DNA from 2 places in the Desulfosalsimonas propionicica genome. Region 2 is predicted to be linked to the other one. Evidence: riboswitches for the same ligand, from Rfam matches in the RefSeq annotation. Region 2 holds a riboswitch; the other holds the start of a gene.
The links. Region 2 has a riboswitch for cobalamin ahead of trpD (anthranilate phosphoribosyltransferase). Riboswitches for the same ligand answer to the same signal wherever they lie in the genome.
Positions count from the first base shown of each region.

Region 1: another riboswitch for cobalamin. It lies ahead of HNR65_RS04720 (TonB-dependent receptor plug domain-containing protein); the one in region 2 lies ahead of trpD (anthranilate phosphoribosyltransferase).

Region 1 is NZ_JACDUS010000002.1:296,750-304,212, forward strand. Features, by position in the region: gene HNR65_RS04700 (PilC/PilY family type IV pilus protein) at 1-3,698, shown strand, start outside; gene HNR65_RS04705 (hypothetical protein) at 3,733-4,119, shown strand; gene HNR65_RS04710 (DUF4124 domain-containing protein) at 4,179-4,706, shown strand; gene rsmG (16S rRNA (guanine(527)-N(7))-methyltransferase RsmG) at 5,139-5,810, shown strand; cobalamin riboswitch at 5,850-6,037, shown strand; gene HNR65_RS04720 (TonB-dependent receptor plug domain-containing protein) at 6,190-7,463, shown strand, end outside.
Region 2 is NZ_JACDUS010000007.1:6,474-13,936, reverse strand. Features, by position in the region: gene HNR65_RS18030 (TonB-dependent receptor, PUIUD motif-type) at 1-333, shown strand, start outside; gene HNR65_RS11985 (ABC transporter substrate-binding protein) at 412-1,512, shown strand; gene HNR65_RS11980 (class I SAM-dependent methyltransferase) at 1,515-2,192, shown strand; gene HNR65_RS11975 (class I SAM-dependent methyltransferase) at 2,272-2,970, shown strand; cobalamin riboswitch at 3,208-3,430, shown strand; gene trpD (anthranilate phosphoribosyltransferase) at 3,479-4,591, shown strand; gene HNR65_RS11965 (alcohol dehydrogenase catalytic domain-containing protein) at 4,637-5,674, shown strand; gene HNR65_RS11960 (heavy metal translocating P-type ATPase) at 6,033-7,463, shown strand, end outside.

The DNA.
Region 1 (7,463 bases), on a different contig from region 2:
ATGATAATGAGGATTTTTATAACGGAAACTACCAGAATATCAATTTAAACGGAGGGGCGGTATCCGCCACCTGGCAGTTTGATGTGGAAGATTCCGGGGAATACGAAGTTGTTGCAAGCTTTTCCATAAATACCAATAGGACAGACAGTGCCGAATACACAATTGATCATTCCGGTGGAACTACAACGGTAACACGGAGTCAACACGGTCCCGGCGTTACGCAGCAATGGGAATCACTGGGAACATATGATTTTGACGCGGGCAGCAATGCAGCACAGATCACCCTGAATTGTGCAGGGACAACCAGCAACGATTACGTGGCAGTTGATGCAATCAGGCTGGAGCCCACGTTTACCGTCTCTGATCCGAATGTTTTGTTTGCAGCGGGCAGCGGATGGTCTTTTGCGGAAAACGGAGAACAGTACGGAGAGGATTACCTTTATACAGATGACGGCTCCGGGAATTACACGGCCACATGGACTGCGAATAACCTGGATTCGTCTGAAAGCTATACAGTATATGCCCGCTGGACGGGGGGAGGCGACTCCCGTCTTGAGAATGTAGAATATACGGTTTACGATGATGGCACTGAAAAGGCCAGTGCCTCGGTAAACCAGAAGGAAAACCACGGTGAATGGGTGCAGATTGCTTCGGGTATCGAGTTTAACGGCTCGGGAATTGTAAAAATCGACCAGGAAGCAGACAACAGCGGGATGTGTGCAGATGGGGTGGCGTTTATGCCTTCTTCCGGACCCTCGCCCATAAACCTTGTTAGGGCTCATTATTACGTTCAGGCAGATGACGGCACCATGTATCTTGTTAATCTGGACGGTGAAATCGAGTATTGGAGGATAAACGATGCAAACGACAATATGAAAGTTGATAGTGTCTATGAACTGGAAAAGGCGAGTGATCCGCCTTCTGAAATTGTCACCGGTCGCAGCTATAATGAGGAGCGGGTCAATTTTGGCAACTGGTATTCATTTTACCGAAAAAGGGAGTTGACAGCAAAAAATGCGGTTGCCAACGTAATAGATGATGTGCAGGGCGTCTATATCGGTATACTAACGATCCATAAACGGCTTGAACAGCATGCCCTTCCCATTCAGGTGGATCTCGATGGCACCCTGTATGAGGAAGCAGAAAGCCTTCTGGGATCTCTTTACACGCTGGATTCAAGCGGCGGTACTCCTCTGCGAACAGGTTTGAAACAGCTGGGAGAATATTTCAGCGGAAGCGGCGGGGGGCTCAGACCTTCGTCAATTTCTTCAATGCCGGCCTATGTAAGCGGTTACATGTCTGAAGACAGCTACCCGTATTTTACAGAGGACAAGGGCGGAGCATGCCAGCAGGCATTCAGCATTGCCATGACAGACGGGTACTGGAACGGAAGCAATCCGTCTATTGGAAATGAAGACGGAAATGACGACACTGATTTTGACGGGGATCCGTTCGGGGACTCATATTATAACACCCTTGCAGATGTTGCCATGAAATATTACGAAGACGATCTGAACCCAGACCTTTCCGATGTAGTACCCACGCGAAACTGGGATCAGGCCGCCCACCAGCATATGATTACCTATTCAGTGTCTTTTGGCGTAACCGGAACCATTGACCGCAGTGTATATCCTGAATGCGGGAGGGGGGGCTCCTGTCCTTACTGGCCAAATCCCGGAGATTCAGAGCAGAACAAGATCGATGATCTGTATCATGCAGCGGTAAACGGACGCGGAAAATACATTAACGCCAGTAATCCCCAGGAATTAATAGATGCCATGGGCGAGATGATGGAGGATATAGAGTCCAGGCTTGGATCGGCTGCTTCTGTTGCCACCAATTCTGTCCAGCGTACTGTTGGCACCACCATTTATCAGGGGATTTACAACACCGATAACTGGCACGGAGATGTCATGGCCAAAGAGGTAGAACTGGAAAGCGGGTCTGTCGGGTCCACAATCTGGAGTGCGAGTTTGGAGCTCGAAGAAGTATCATGGGACAGCCGGGAAATAATTACTTATGACGGTACCAGCGGAGTTCCGTTTCGATACGGACAATCCGGGGTTCCTTATGAAGAAAATCTTGTAAACTACCTGCGGGGAGATCCGTCAAATAATGTTTCAAACGGAGGTACATACAGAACCCGGGCCAGCAAGCTCGGTGACGTGGTGCATTCTTCCCCTGAGTATTATAATGGTGTTGTCTACGTTGGAGCCAACAACGGTATGCTCCATGTCTTTGACGCAGAAACCGGAGAAGAAAAGTTCGCTTACATCCCCAAGATTCTTATTGATAAGGGGAGTCTGCCTGGTCTGGCTTCAACAGATTACAGCCACCAGTTTTATGTGGACGGGGCTCCCTTTGTGCGAAAGATCAGCGATACCACAACTTTGCTTGTCGGCGGGCTTCGCAAGGGCGGCAAGGGCTATTTCGGTCTCAACGTGAGCGATTCGGATGCAATAAGTGAGGTCAGCGCAGCAGATCTTGTGAAATGGGAATATGCAGCTGACAGCAACGGAGATGGGGTTGTTGATGACAGCGACCTGGGCTATTCCTACAGCTCCGGTTATATTGTAAAAACCAGGGCAGCCGGATGGGTGGTGATATTCGGAAACGGCTACGGCAGTGAAAATGAAAGCGCAGTATTGTATATTCTGGATGTAGACGATGAAACCGGTGCACTATTGTCGGTTACAAAGATAGATACCGGTGCAGTCGGCTGCAACGGGCTGTCATCTCCGGCCATAACGGACGTGAATTCAGATGGGTATGCCGATTACGTGTATGCCGGCGATTTGAAAGGCAATCTCTGGAAATTTGATTTGACGGATACTAACGGAGACGATCTATACGAGATAAGTGACTGGAAGATCGCATACGGGACGGAAACGAATCCAGAACCCCTTATAAAGGTCAGCAATGACAGCGGAGGCCAGCCCATTACCGTGGAGCCGGACGTTATGCGGATGGGCTGCGAACCGGGGCAGGAAGGATATTTCGTGGTTTTTGGAACCGGACAGTATATTGCAATGACAGATTTTGAAAATACCGATCAACAAAGTTTTTACGGGGTTTGGGACTGGCAGGACGCCTGGCCTGAAGATGAACAGGCCTCCAGATATCTGGGAGAATTTACGGCAACAGCTGCTAATCCTGTCCTTTCAAACGCGCCTGACAACGCGGACAGTTTAACGCTGCTTGAGCAGACCGCAAGTGCTGCCGGAAGCGATTGGCGTATGTTTTCTGATAATTCAATTAGTTATTTTACTCCTACTGAAGGGGATATAGACAGTGAAACCGATCATGCCGGGTGGTATTTCAATCTGCTTGATGAGCGCGCCCGGGTTATACGGGATCCCTCGCTTCGTTCGGGCTCCGCACGGGATTCCGGGATTGTGAACTTTATTTCGTCTATTCCGTCAGAATCCCCATGCGATGCAGGCGGATATTCCTGGCTGTACAGGGTCAGCGCATGCAGCGGCGGCCGCTCAAACAACCCCCAGTTTGACACCACCGGGGATAATAAAGTCAATAAAGACGACGATGCAGAAAAAAGCGGCAAATCTTTTGACCAGATGATCTATACTCCCACTTCTATAGGGGATATGGATTATCTTACCGATTCCACAGGTGATATACAGGAAGAGGCATCTTCAGAGCGGCCGGAGGGAATGGTCTACTGGCGTATACTTCAATAATTCTTTTTTCATTCAATCGAAAGGATACAGTTTTATGTATGCTGCAATAAAGCCTATAGCCAAAAAGATTGTTTTTTATTCTTGCATTCTTGCATTTGCTGTTATCCTCGGATTTCCTTGCAGCAATGCGAGTGCACAAAACGACAGGACAGATGTCAAAATAGAACGGATTCGTCCTGCTCCCAATTACAATTCGTCTGAAACGGACTTTTCAAAAACAACCAGAAAATATTTTGATGTTATCGGCCCGCTTGACTATAAATTCGATACAAGAATCGTGGTTGGAGACAGGAATTTTAACATTGCCGGTAATAAAGCAAGGACAACAGGAGTCAGAGAGGGCGACTATGTGGGTGTGCGGTTTAACGATGAGGGGGAGGTAATAGAGGTAAAAAGACTTAAACGCCCATCCCGAAGGTGACCTTCCGGGACTATTCAGGTGGTTTGCTGCTTGTTGCCAAGTATTATAAGGATATTATTATGAAAATTTTCGTATATATTATTTTGGTTATGCCTGTTTTATTTTTATGGAGCCTCCCTGTTGAGGCAGAATATTATCAGTATAAAGATGAAAACGGAAAGTTGCATTACACGGATGATATTTCCCAGATACCGGAACACAGCAGCGAAACCCTGAAAAAATTTGATTCGGTTTCTTCACGCCCTGAGAGCACACGGCCGGAGAGCAGAAAAAGAAATCAGTCACAGAACAGACATGCCTCGGGGGAGACCTGGGACGGGAAATTAGAAAATACCGCGAAACAACTGGATAGCGAAAGAGAAAAATTACAGCAGACTTACCAAGAACTGCAAAATGAAAAACAGGAACTAAAGCAGAAATCAACTGATGACATGACCAAAAGTGAACGAAATGCCCATGCCCGGAAGATTCGTGAGCTCAATTCCAGGATAAGACGCTATAACGAGCAGGAAAAGGCGTTCAGCGAAAAAATCAAGCGCTTAAACGGCCGTATAAATGATAAAGAGGATAATGCCGGGCAGAGGTAGGAAGAAGTTTTTTTCCACCATCATTGATCCGGAAGAAGGGGTTTTTCCGCAATACGATTTCCCGGTATTGACATCATCCCAAATCACAACTTTTCGCATTAGATGGGGGCATGCTTTTGGAGTTATTCCAAAAAAATTTCCCTGAAAGAAATCGATACTGCACTGCTTGTGGAAACGGTTGTAAAATACGGGGATGTGGATGACATCAAACTGCCTTTCAACCATTACAATGAAGCTGATCTCAAAGAGATCTGGCTCCGGCGCCTTGTACCTGACGAGCGCTTTAAAAAATTAAATTTTTATCTGGCCAGAATTTTTTTTAACACAGATCTTGACCGGTTCAAGCAGGGAATAAAAGGTTATGACAGGGCAGCCAAATTGCGAATGCTTGCTTTGCCAGACTAAAAGAACAGCCATGTGGCTGACCCACATATGAAAGAAAAGCAGACCAACTGGCATCAGTGGCAGGACTGGGTGGCTCAGGCAGGAAAAGGGCTTGGACTCGTTCTGGATGATTATAAAATCGGGAATTTGGAACGATTTGCCGAAGAACTGCTTGAAGCCGGAGAGCGTTTGAATCTCACTAGTGTGGAGGATCCTCTGGAAATTGCCGAAAACCTGATGCTCGATTCCATGGTGCCGGCAAAATTTATTGCATCCGGGGCCAGGGTGCTGGACCTGGGAACCGGGGCGGGCATTCCCGGTATTCCCATGAAAATCGCGTTTCCGGAGCTGGATTTAACCCTGATTGACAGCCGGCGCAAACGGATCAGCTTTGTGGGGTATGCTATCCGGCGCCTGGGGCTTGAAAACATCTGCGCCCGGCATGTGCGGGCCGAGGATCTGGCAGGGGAAGATCAAAAGTTTGACGTGGTGGTCAGCCGGGCTGTGACTTCCCTGGCAGAGCTCATGAATCTGGCCGCGCCGCTGCTAAAACCCGGCGGCGTGCTCATGGCCATGAAGGGCAGGGGGTATGAGACTGAGCTGGAAGACGCCGGGCTTGGCAAGCAAGTAGGGGAAGGCGGCCGGGTGAGGCTGGAGAAATATCGGTTGCCTGGGCTGGGCATTGACCGGGTGGTGGTGATGGTCAAAGCTGATTTGTAATTTCTTCTTGACTTTTCCTGTTATGTTTCATTAACATATGCGCAACATATCATTTCAGGTGCCTTACAAAGGCTGAAAAGGGAACCTCGTTAAAATCGGGGACGGGCCCGCCGCTGTAATTGGGGACGAAAGTCGCAAAAAGCCACTTTTTCAAAAAAAGAAAGGGGAAGGCGCGGCAACTCGGATGATCCAAAAGTCAGAAGACCTGCCTGAATGAGAAAATAGCCTCCGGGATATGCGCGGACCAGAAAACCCGGCGGCTGCATGTATCTGAGGATAAAAAAGGGACATCCCCGGATCGATGAAAATATCGGTCCGGGGATTTTTTTTGGGCTTGGGACGGAACTTGCAACCAAAATGAGCAGAAGGAGAAACTGCGATGAAAGGAAAGATGGTTTGCCTGGCATGTATTCTTGGCATGTTATGGCCCCTGTCAGGTATGGCACAAGAAACGGGTGGCAGCAGTGATCTCTCCGCGATGAGACTGGAAGAGGTTGTGGTTACAGGGCAACGCATTGAGGAACCTTTGCAGGAGGTCGATGCCAGTGTAACGGTTTTAAATGAAGAGGATATCCAAATGTCTTCAGCCACGAACCTGGGAGATTTACTGGCAGAAGAAAATATCGGACATATTTACAAGACACCCGGGAATCAAATTGCCATTGGAATTCGGGGGTTCCGGGGTGATTCAATGGGTAGTGACCTGGACAGCAAAGTATTGGTATTGTTAAACGGCCGCAGAAGCGGAACCTCCAACGTGGCTACAATCATGACAGAAAATATCGAGAGAGTGGAAATCATACGCGGCCCCGCATCTGTTCAATACGGCTCTACAGCCATCGGAGGTGTGATTAATGTGATCACAAAACAGGGAAAAGACAATCCGGCTTTTTTTGCAAAAGGCACGCTTGGCAGTTTTGGCTATCAGGAAAGCAAGGCTGGTTTCTCCGGAAAAAGTGGAAATTTTGACTTTTCCGGTGCCGCAAGCATTAGCAGCATGGATGATTATGATACTGCAGAAGATGAAAAATACAAAAACACCGGCTATGATGAAAAGAAAAATATCAGCTTAAACCTTGGCTATGAGTTTTTGCCTGAAAACCGGATAGGCCTTATGTATACAAGCCATGAGGCAGACAAAGTCGGCAGTCCAGATATGTTAAGTCAAAATGATCCGGATGACTACGTGGACAATCTGAATGAGTCTATCGACTTAATATACGAGGGGACCGCAAGGAATGGAATCTTTTCCTGGAAAACACGGTATTTCACAGGTGATGATGAATATAATTTTTATGATATTCCGACCAATACTGATAATTTTGAAAGAAAGACTGATTTTCAGGGCGCCCAAGCTCAGCTTACCTGGGATCCAGGAAAATATACCATAACATCCGGTGTTGATTGGATCAATTATGAAACCAGTCAGAACGCCCCCCAAAAAACTGAGTTTGACAATCCGGCATATTTTATCCTTGGCAAAGCGAGGTATTTTGAAGACCGCCTCACCATAACCGGAGGACTCCGCTACGATGATTACGAAGTTGAAGTGAAAAAAGGGGAGGGCGGAAAAGAGGATGAAGACAATATAAGTCCCAGGGTTGGGCTATCCTGGTTTTTTATGGACAACCTTAAGGTTCGTGCCAATTACGG
Region 2 (7,463 bases):
GATGATCATCCTTTTGACTCCAAAGGGACCCATTACTTTATGGAGAACCAGCCGCAAAACACCGTCAAGACGGGACTGCATTACAGGCTCTGGAAAGGCGGCAGGGTATCGCTCAACGCAAAATACATCGATGAGCGGCAAAGCAAGCAGGATCAGATACTGGGTGACGTGATCACGGTGGATATCGGTGCGCAGCATACGTTTCATCTCGGATATACCGACTTTACCCTTAAAGGCTATGTCAACAATCTTACCGACCAGGACTATGAACTGCGGGCGGGTTACCCCATGCCGGGCATTACCGCCGGCATTCGGAGCGAATTTACATTCTGAATTTCTTACTTATCATCGCTTTCCGGCGGGGGACAAAAGGTTCCCGCCGGAGGCGATGATTGACTGGAGATTGGCATCATGAACCGGATACTGATTTGTATATGCACGTTGTGCGCATTATTGATGGTTTCGCCGCTTATGGCCGACACACTTACTGTAACCGATATGTCCGGCCGGTCGGTAACCGTGCCCCGTGATCCGGAACGAATCATATGCCTGGGGCCGGGGACATTGCGTCTCATCGTTTATCTCCGGGCCCTGGACAACGTTGTCGGGGTGGAATCCCTGGAAAAACAGCATCCCCGGGGACGTCCGTATTGGCTGGCCAACCCCGGACTCCACGACCTTCCGGTATGCGGACCCGGAGGACCGGCCAGCATCAATCAAAAACCGGATATGGAAGTGATTGTCAGGCTGGACCCTGAACTCATTTTTGTGACCTACATGGACGGGTCTTTGGCTGAAGAAGTACAGTCCGTTCTGGACATTCCTGTAGTCGTTCTGAGTTATGGCGCTTTTGCCACCTTTGACCCCACGGTTTTTGACTCCCTGGATCTGGCCGGCCGGATCCTGGACCGAAAACAACGGGCGGCGTCAGTGACCCAATATATCCTGGATGCGCAAAGCGACTTGCTGGCCCGGGCAAAACAAAGCACTGCCCCGAAAAAGCCAGAGGCATACGTGGGCGGTATCGGATACCGGGGGGTGCAGGGGCTTGAAAGCACGGAACAGAAATACGCCCCGTTTGACTGGGTATTGGTGGACAATATTGCCAGGGACATGGACGCGCGGCAAAGAACCCATGTGTTTACCAACAAGGAGACGCTTCTCAAGCTGAATCCCGGAACAATCTTTATCGACGGAGGGGGGCTGGCTCTGGCCGCCAGGGCCTACAAAAAAAATCCCGGAATTTATAATGCCCTGGCGGCTTTTGCCCGGGATCGAGTTTATATGCTGCACCCGTTTAACTGGTATACGACCAATATCGGCACGGTGCTGTGTGATGCCTATGCTGTTGGCAAAATCATGCACCCGGAGCCCTTTGCCGACGTGGATCTATCTGAAAAGGCAGACGAAATATACACTTTTCTGATCGGGGCGCCTGTACATGAACATATGGTCAAAGATTACGGTCCCCTTGGGTCAAAAGCCCCGTTCATTCGAAGAAACCGGAGGTAATCATGTTGCAGACTTCAAGCGGCCACGGCCGGGAATATAAACTCAATACAGCCAAGGCGGAATTTTTTGACGCCCATGCGGAATCCCCGTGGGCTGCGCTGGAATACTCGCCCGAAGAAAAAGCCAGGATCCGGCAGGCAATCCAATCCCTTCCAAGCCTGCACGGACAGACCGTGCTTGAGCCCGGATGCGGCACCGGCCGTTTGACCCGTATCCTGGCCGAACAGGTGGGTCCGCAGGGCCGGATTCTGGCCATGGACATCAGCTCCAAAATGGTACAAAAGGCTCACCGCAAGGTGGGAAAATTGCCCAATGTACATCTGCGCTGCGCGGCCATGGAAGCCTGCATTTTGCCCGGGGAGGAAGTGGATCTGGTTTTTTGTCACCAGGTCTTTCCCCATTTTGACGACCCGCAACAAGCCGCCAAAATCATGGCCGGGTGCCTGCGTCCCGGCGGAAGGCTGATGATCCTGCACCTGATTGGCAGCAATGAGATCAATGACCTGCACCGTAAGGCGGGAACGGCTGTGGCCCGGGACATGATGCCGGATCAGCAGGAATTGCAGCAGATGTTAAACCGGGCGGGTCTTGATATTGAGAAGATCAACGACGCCCATGACCATTTTGTTCTCATAGCGGGCAAGGGCACAGTCCCCGGGGCTGTACAGACAACAACCTGAACCGGGCATTTCAAATTTTGCCGCATATGGTGTGTCAGCGGGATAAACAATAAATGCAAGTCTGAAAAGGCCAGAAAAAATGAAACAGCATGAGGTGAAAGCCGGATTTGAAAAATGGTCTGTGTTTGAAAAAGCCAAAAAAGCCAACCGGATGTGCCATACAGAGGCGTATCAGGGGCTCAGGGAAATCCTGACAAAGAAATGCGCACCTTGTCCCCGGATCCTGGATATCGGGTGCGGGGACGCAGATGATATCTCGCTGATTCTGGAAGACCATCCTGTTTCTGAATACATCGGTATCGACAATTCGCCGCAGGTTCTCGGGCAAGCCCGGTCCCATCTGTATCAGCGACTGTCCTGTACATGGCATCTCATCTGTGCGGATTACACCGAGGCCCTGCACAGCATTCAGGCCCCCATGGATGTGATCTGGCTCGGTCTTTTCCTCCATCATCTGCCTCAGGAACAAAAGCGGTTATTCTTTCAACAAGCCTTCACGCTTTTGTCCCCGGCAGGAGCCGTTATATGCCACGACCCCGTGCTCCTGGAAACAGAAAACCGGGCCGGGTTCCTGGAGCGCATCTCCCTTGCCTGCCGGAACTGGCCGGAACTGACCCCTGATGAGAAAGAGATGCTCTGCCGTCACTGGTCTGATCATGGCCGGCAGGAGCATATCCCCATGCTGGAAGAAATCGCCGGGGAATCCGGGTTTTCACAAACGGAAATACTGTGGCGGGACCCGGACGCCTTCTACGCCCTGCTGGCCTTCCGGCGCTGAGCCACTGCATCAATTGGACTTCAACTGTAATAATGTCCTTTGACGTGGTCTTACAGCGGGACATTGGCCCTGTCGCCGGATAAAGGTCTTCTGTGTGGACAGCAATAAACTTTGCGGTATCCCGGGCGTGATCCCCTGCTGAAATAAACAGGCAGACATATTTCAGGGCGTCTGGTGTCACGCGGTATTTTATGACAATAAAAACGCTGTTGACAACAGATCCGGGCATGCATTAAAAAAAAGTGTACCTGTCAGGGTGCCGGGAGATACCTGCAGAAGATTTGGCGGGCAGCTTCCGGGTAAAAGGAAAGATGGTGCAAGTCCATCGCATGCCAGCCGTTGCCGTGATCCGGGGACAACAACCGCATAAGGCCACTTTCAGGAAGTCACTGCCTGGGGGGAAGGCGCGGTTCAAGGAAGATCCGTAAGCCGGAAAGCCTGCCCTGACGGAAGTTAAGGATTTTTGCTGGATCAAATCCTTCTGATAACATTTATCAGGAGGTGTTTTGTGACAGCAGCAATCCATCACGAATTCGGTGCCCTCATTTCCCGGCTGACCCGCCGTGAAAACCTTTCCCGCAAAGAAGCTGAACAGGCTTTTGCCACTGTTTTAAACGATTCCACCACCCAAATGCAGCAGGGCGCTTTTCTTGCCGCCCTTAGGACAAAAGGCGAAACAGAGGCGGAAATCGCCGGCGCCTGGGATGCCATCTATCAACTGGACACGGTCAAAATTCCCCTTAGCCCCGGCCTGCTGCCGGTTGAAAACAGCGGCACCGGCATGGACACTTTCAAGACCTTTAATATCAGTACGGCAGCAGCCGTGGCCGCAGCCGCACGAGGCATTTGCATGGCCCGGCACGGCTCCCGGTCCATTACTTCAAGCTGCGGAACAGTGGATATGGCCGAGGCCCTTGGCGTGGATGTCGAATGCCCGGCCGAAATGGTGGCGAGAAGCATTGAAAACGCCGGTATCGGCCTTTTCAACGGCATGAGCGCCACTGTTCATCCCGGCGCCCTGGGCCGGATTCTGTCTATGATCCACTTTGGCTCCACCCTCAATATTGCAGCATCGCTGGCCAACCCGGCCATGCCCGCAACGGGTTTGCGGGGCGTGTATGACCGGGAGATGATCCTGCCGGTCATCCGGGTAATGAAAGCCATCGGCTACCAAAAAGCCATTGTTGTCCACGGGGCAGCAGACGGCGCAGCCCCTGAGCAGACCGGAATGGATGAAGCCTCGGTAATCGGGCCCACTTTTTGTGCAAGGCTTCTTGAATCCGGCGAAATTGAAACCTTTACCCTTTATCCGCAGACATACGGCCTGGGCAAAGGCGATCCCGGGGATCTGGCGCCTTCAGGCAACATGGACACAGAGACCCGCCGCTTTGTCCGCCTTATGCGCAACAAGGAAAACAGTCTCCGTAAAGAAGCGGTCATGCTCAATGCCGCACTGATTTTCTATGCCGCGGACATGGTCTCAGGCATTGATGACGGCCTGGAAATCGCCGCCAATGCCATGGAAAGCGGGGACGCATTGGCCACCTTGCGGGCCTGGGTTGCCGCTCAGAACCGGGACCCGGAAACAGGACTGCAAACCCTGGAGAAATGGATTGAATAGCAACAGCCCTGCAAGCAAAGGGATGATTGCCGCAGAGGAGGGGCTATGAGGATAGTGTTGACCGACCGCAGATGCCTGGAAATCCAAAACAACAACAAACTGGAAAAAAGCGGCAAAGGCGAGATACGCCTTCGGGTGCTTTACTGCGCCATATGCCGGACAGATGCAAAGATGTGGGACCAGGGGCACCGGGATCTGATCCTGCCCCGGGTGCCCGGCCATGAAATGGCGGTTGCCGACAACCGGGGAAACCGTTACGTCATATGGCCGGGTATCAGCTGCGGCACATGTGTGCACTGCCGGGCAGGACGGGAAAACCGGTGTGAACATCTACAAATTCTGGGATTTCACAGGGACGGCGGTTTTGCCGACGAAATCATCGCCCCTGCGCACAGCCTGATCCCTGTTCCCGAAACCCTGGATCCGGCCATTTCCTGTTTTGCCGAGCCAATGGGCTGTATTTTCCATGCCCTGGCAAACTTCCCTGTAAAGAAAAACCCTCGCTTTTTGATTTACGGCGGCGGCACCATGGGGCTTTTGGCCGGCCTCGTCATTCAGGCGGCCGGGGGCAAACCCATGATAATTGAAAAAAACAAGGAAAAAATCCAGGCTGCGCACCCCTTTTTAAAGGCCACCACAATAGCATGCGCGACCCATACCCGCGAAAGCGGCTTTGATGCTGTCATCAATGCCTGCCCGGATATCCAAGCCTTTGCCGACGGATTGAAAAAACTGCGAAAAGGCGGCCATTTCCTGTTTTTCAGCGGCCTGACAAAAAACGCAACCATTGAGACCGATCTGATTGACCTGATCCACTACCATGAGATTACAATCTCAGGCAGCTACGGATTGGCACCTGCGGATATGCAGCGCGCCGTGAGCTTTCTGGATGCCCATCAACGGATTCCGGCAACATTGATCCAGGGCATTGCTGCCCCGGAAAACGCCCCCGATCTCTTGCCGCAGGTGCTGGCCGGAAAGGGATTTAAGTATATACTGGATTTTACCGGCTCTTTGAGCAGGGAATATGCCGGCCAAAATCATCAGGGGACAAGCCAGGGCCCAATTTTAGAAACCAAATAAAAAGCTCGCAGGATGCAGGCGCGAATTCATCATTCATCGGGCGCACACGCCAGGGCTCCCAAGCAGCCGCCCTTCCAAGGGGCGACTGCCCGAAACCTGAAAAGGGTTGACAAAATTTTTTTGCCATATTAATTCGAAAATACTTGCTTCAATAGATTATTCTAATAAATAAAGGTTACCTTTACGAACTTCGACTTTCAATAGCACCAGGAAAGTGAAAGCGCAACTGACGATACAAGGCCACATGGGTCTGGTTGCGCTTTTTTGTTGCAGAACGCGGTAAAACAAGGGCCAGGAGCGGTATAAACCAAGCCCCAAAAATTCGGCACTAAACTTGACAAGGAATTTGGAATAACAAATGAGCGCCAAAATTTTTCTCTTGAGAGCAATCATTGCGCTGATCGCTGTCGCCTTTATCAGCGCCTACAACCGGACCGGAATGCCGGTGCTTCTATGGCCGGGGCTTGTGTTTTACGCCGTTTGCTCTCTGATGTACCTGAAGGCCTTTTTGTCTGCGCTTTTCAAAACCCGGCGGGTCTCTGCGGATTTTCTGGTGGTAACGGTCCTGGCGGTTTCATTTTTGGCTGAACAGTATCTGAGCGGTATGCTTGTGGCATGGTTCATCAGCATGGGGCTTGCTGCGTCTTTCTATATGATTGAAACCAGTCAAAAAAAAATCCAGGCCCTGACATCAGAGCGGGAAAAAACAGCAAGAGTTGTCGATGCTGCAGGATCAATGCACGAAGTGCCCATTGACCATGTTGCGAAAAATGAGGTGGTGCTGGTTCCCCAGGGCGAAATGGTGCCCGTGGACGGTGAAATCATTGAAGGAAAGGCGTCCCTGGACGAGGCCATGATTACCGGGGAGCCTTATATGGTTTTTAAAGGGGCCGGGGACCGGGTGTTGTCCGGTGCTGTCAGTGTCAGCGGACAAATCAAAATCCGGGCATCAAAACCCGGGAACCTGTCTTTTATGTATATGCTGGCGGCAGACATCGCCGAATCCCTGAAACATAAACCCCGCATGCAGCAGCGCTCAGATCTTATTGCGCAATTGTTTATTCCCGGGGTGGTTTTTTATGCACTTGGATATCTGTTTCTTTCCGGCATGTCAGGCGGGGATTGGCAACAGGCGATGATGCGCACGGCAGCGATTACCGCCGTCGCCTGCCCCTGTGCATGGGCCCTGGCTGTACCAACGGCCTTTGCATCCATTATCGGCGGCCTTGGATATAAAGGGGTGCTGGTGCGGGGCGGCATCCCCCTGGAAGAAGCGGGAAAGGCCAGGCATGTGGTTTTGGACAAGACCGGCACACTGACCCTGACCCACCCGAAAGTAGAGCAGGTTGTCGGTGTGGATATGGATGCTGATCAAGTATTGCGCCTGGCGGCTGCTGTGGAAAACGGCTTTCTGCACCCCATCGCACAGGCGGTTATCAATTGCGCACGGGACAAAAATATTGCACCGCTTTGCGCCGCTCAATATGATTATTTGCCCGGAACAGGCGTCAAAGCCCGGGTGAATCATACCGAAGTGATTTTGGGGTCTGAGGAGACAATGGCCGGGATGGGCATATCCCTTCCGGAAACAGTTTGCGTCAGCGGCCGTGCTGTATGGGTAGCTGCTGATCATCGGGTTGTCGGTGTGATCGGGATCTCCGATGAGCTGAGGGCTTCTGCGGACAGCCTGGGATTGCGGTTTAAGGAAAAAGGCATTGCCGACGTCTTCCTGGCCACGGGCGACCGGGAAGAAGGGGAAGCCAGGCGGGTGGCCCGGATCATTGGTGCA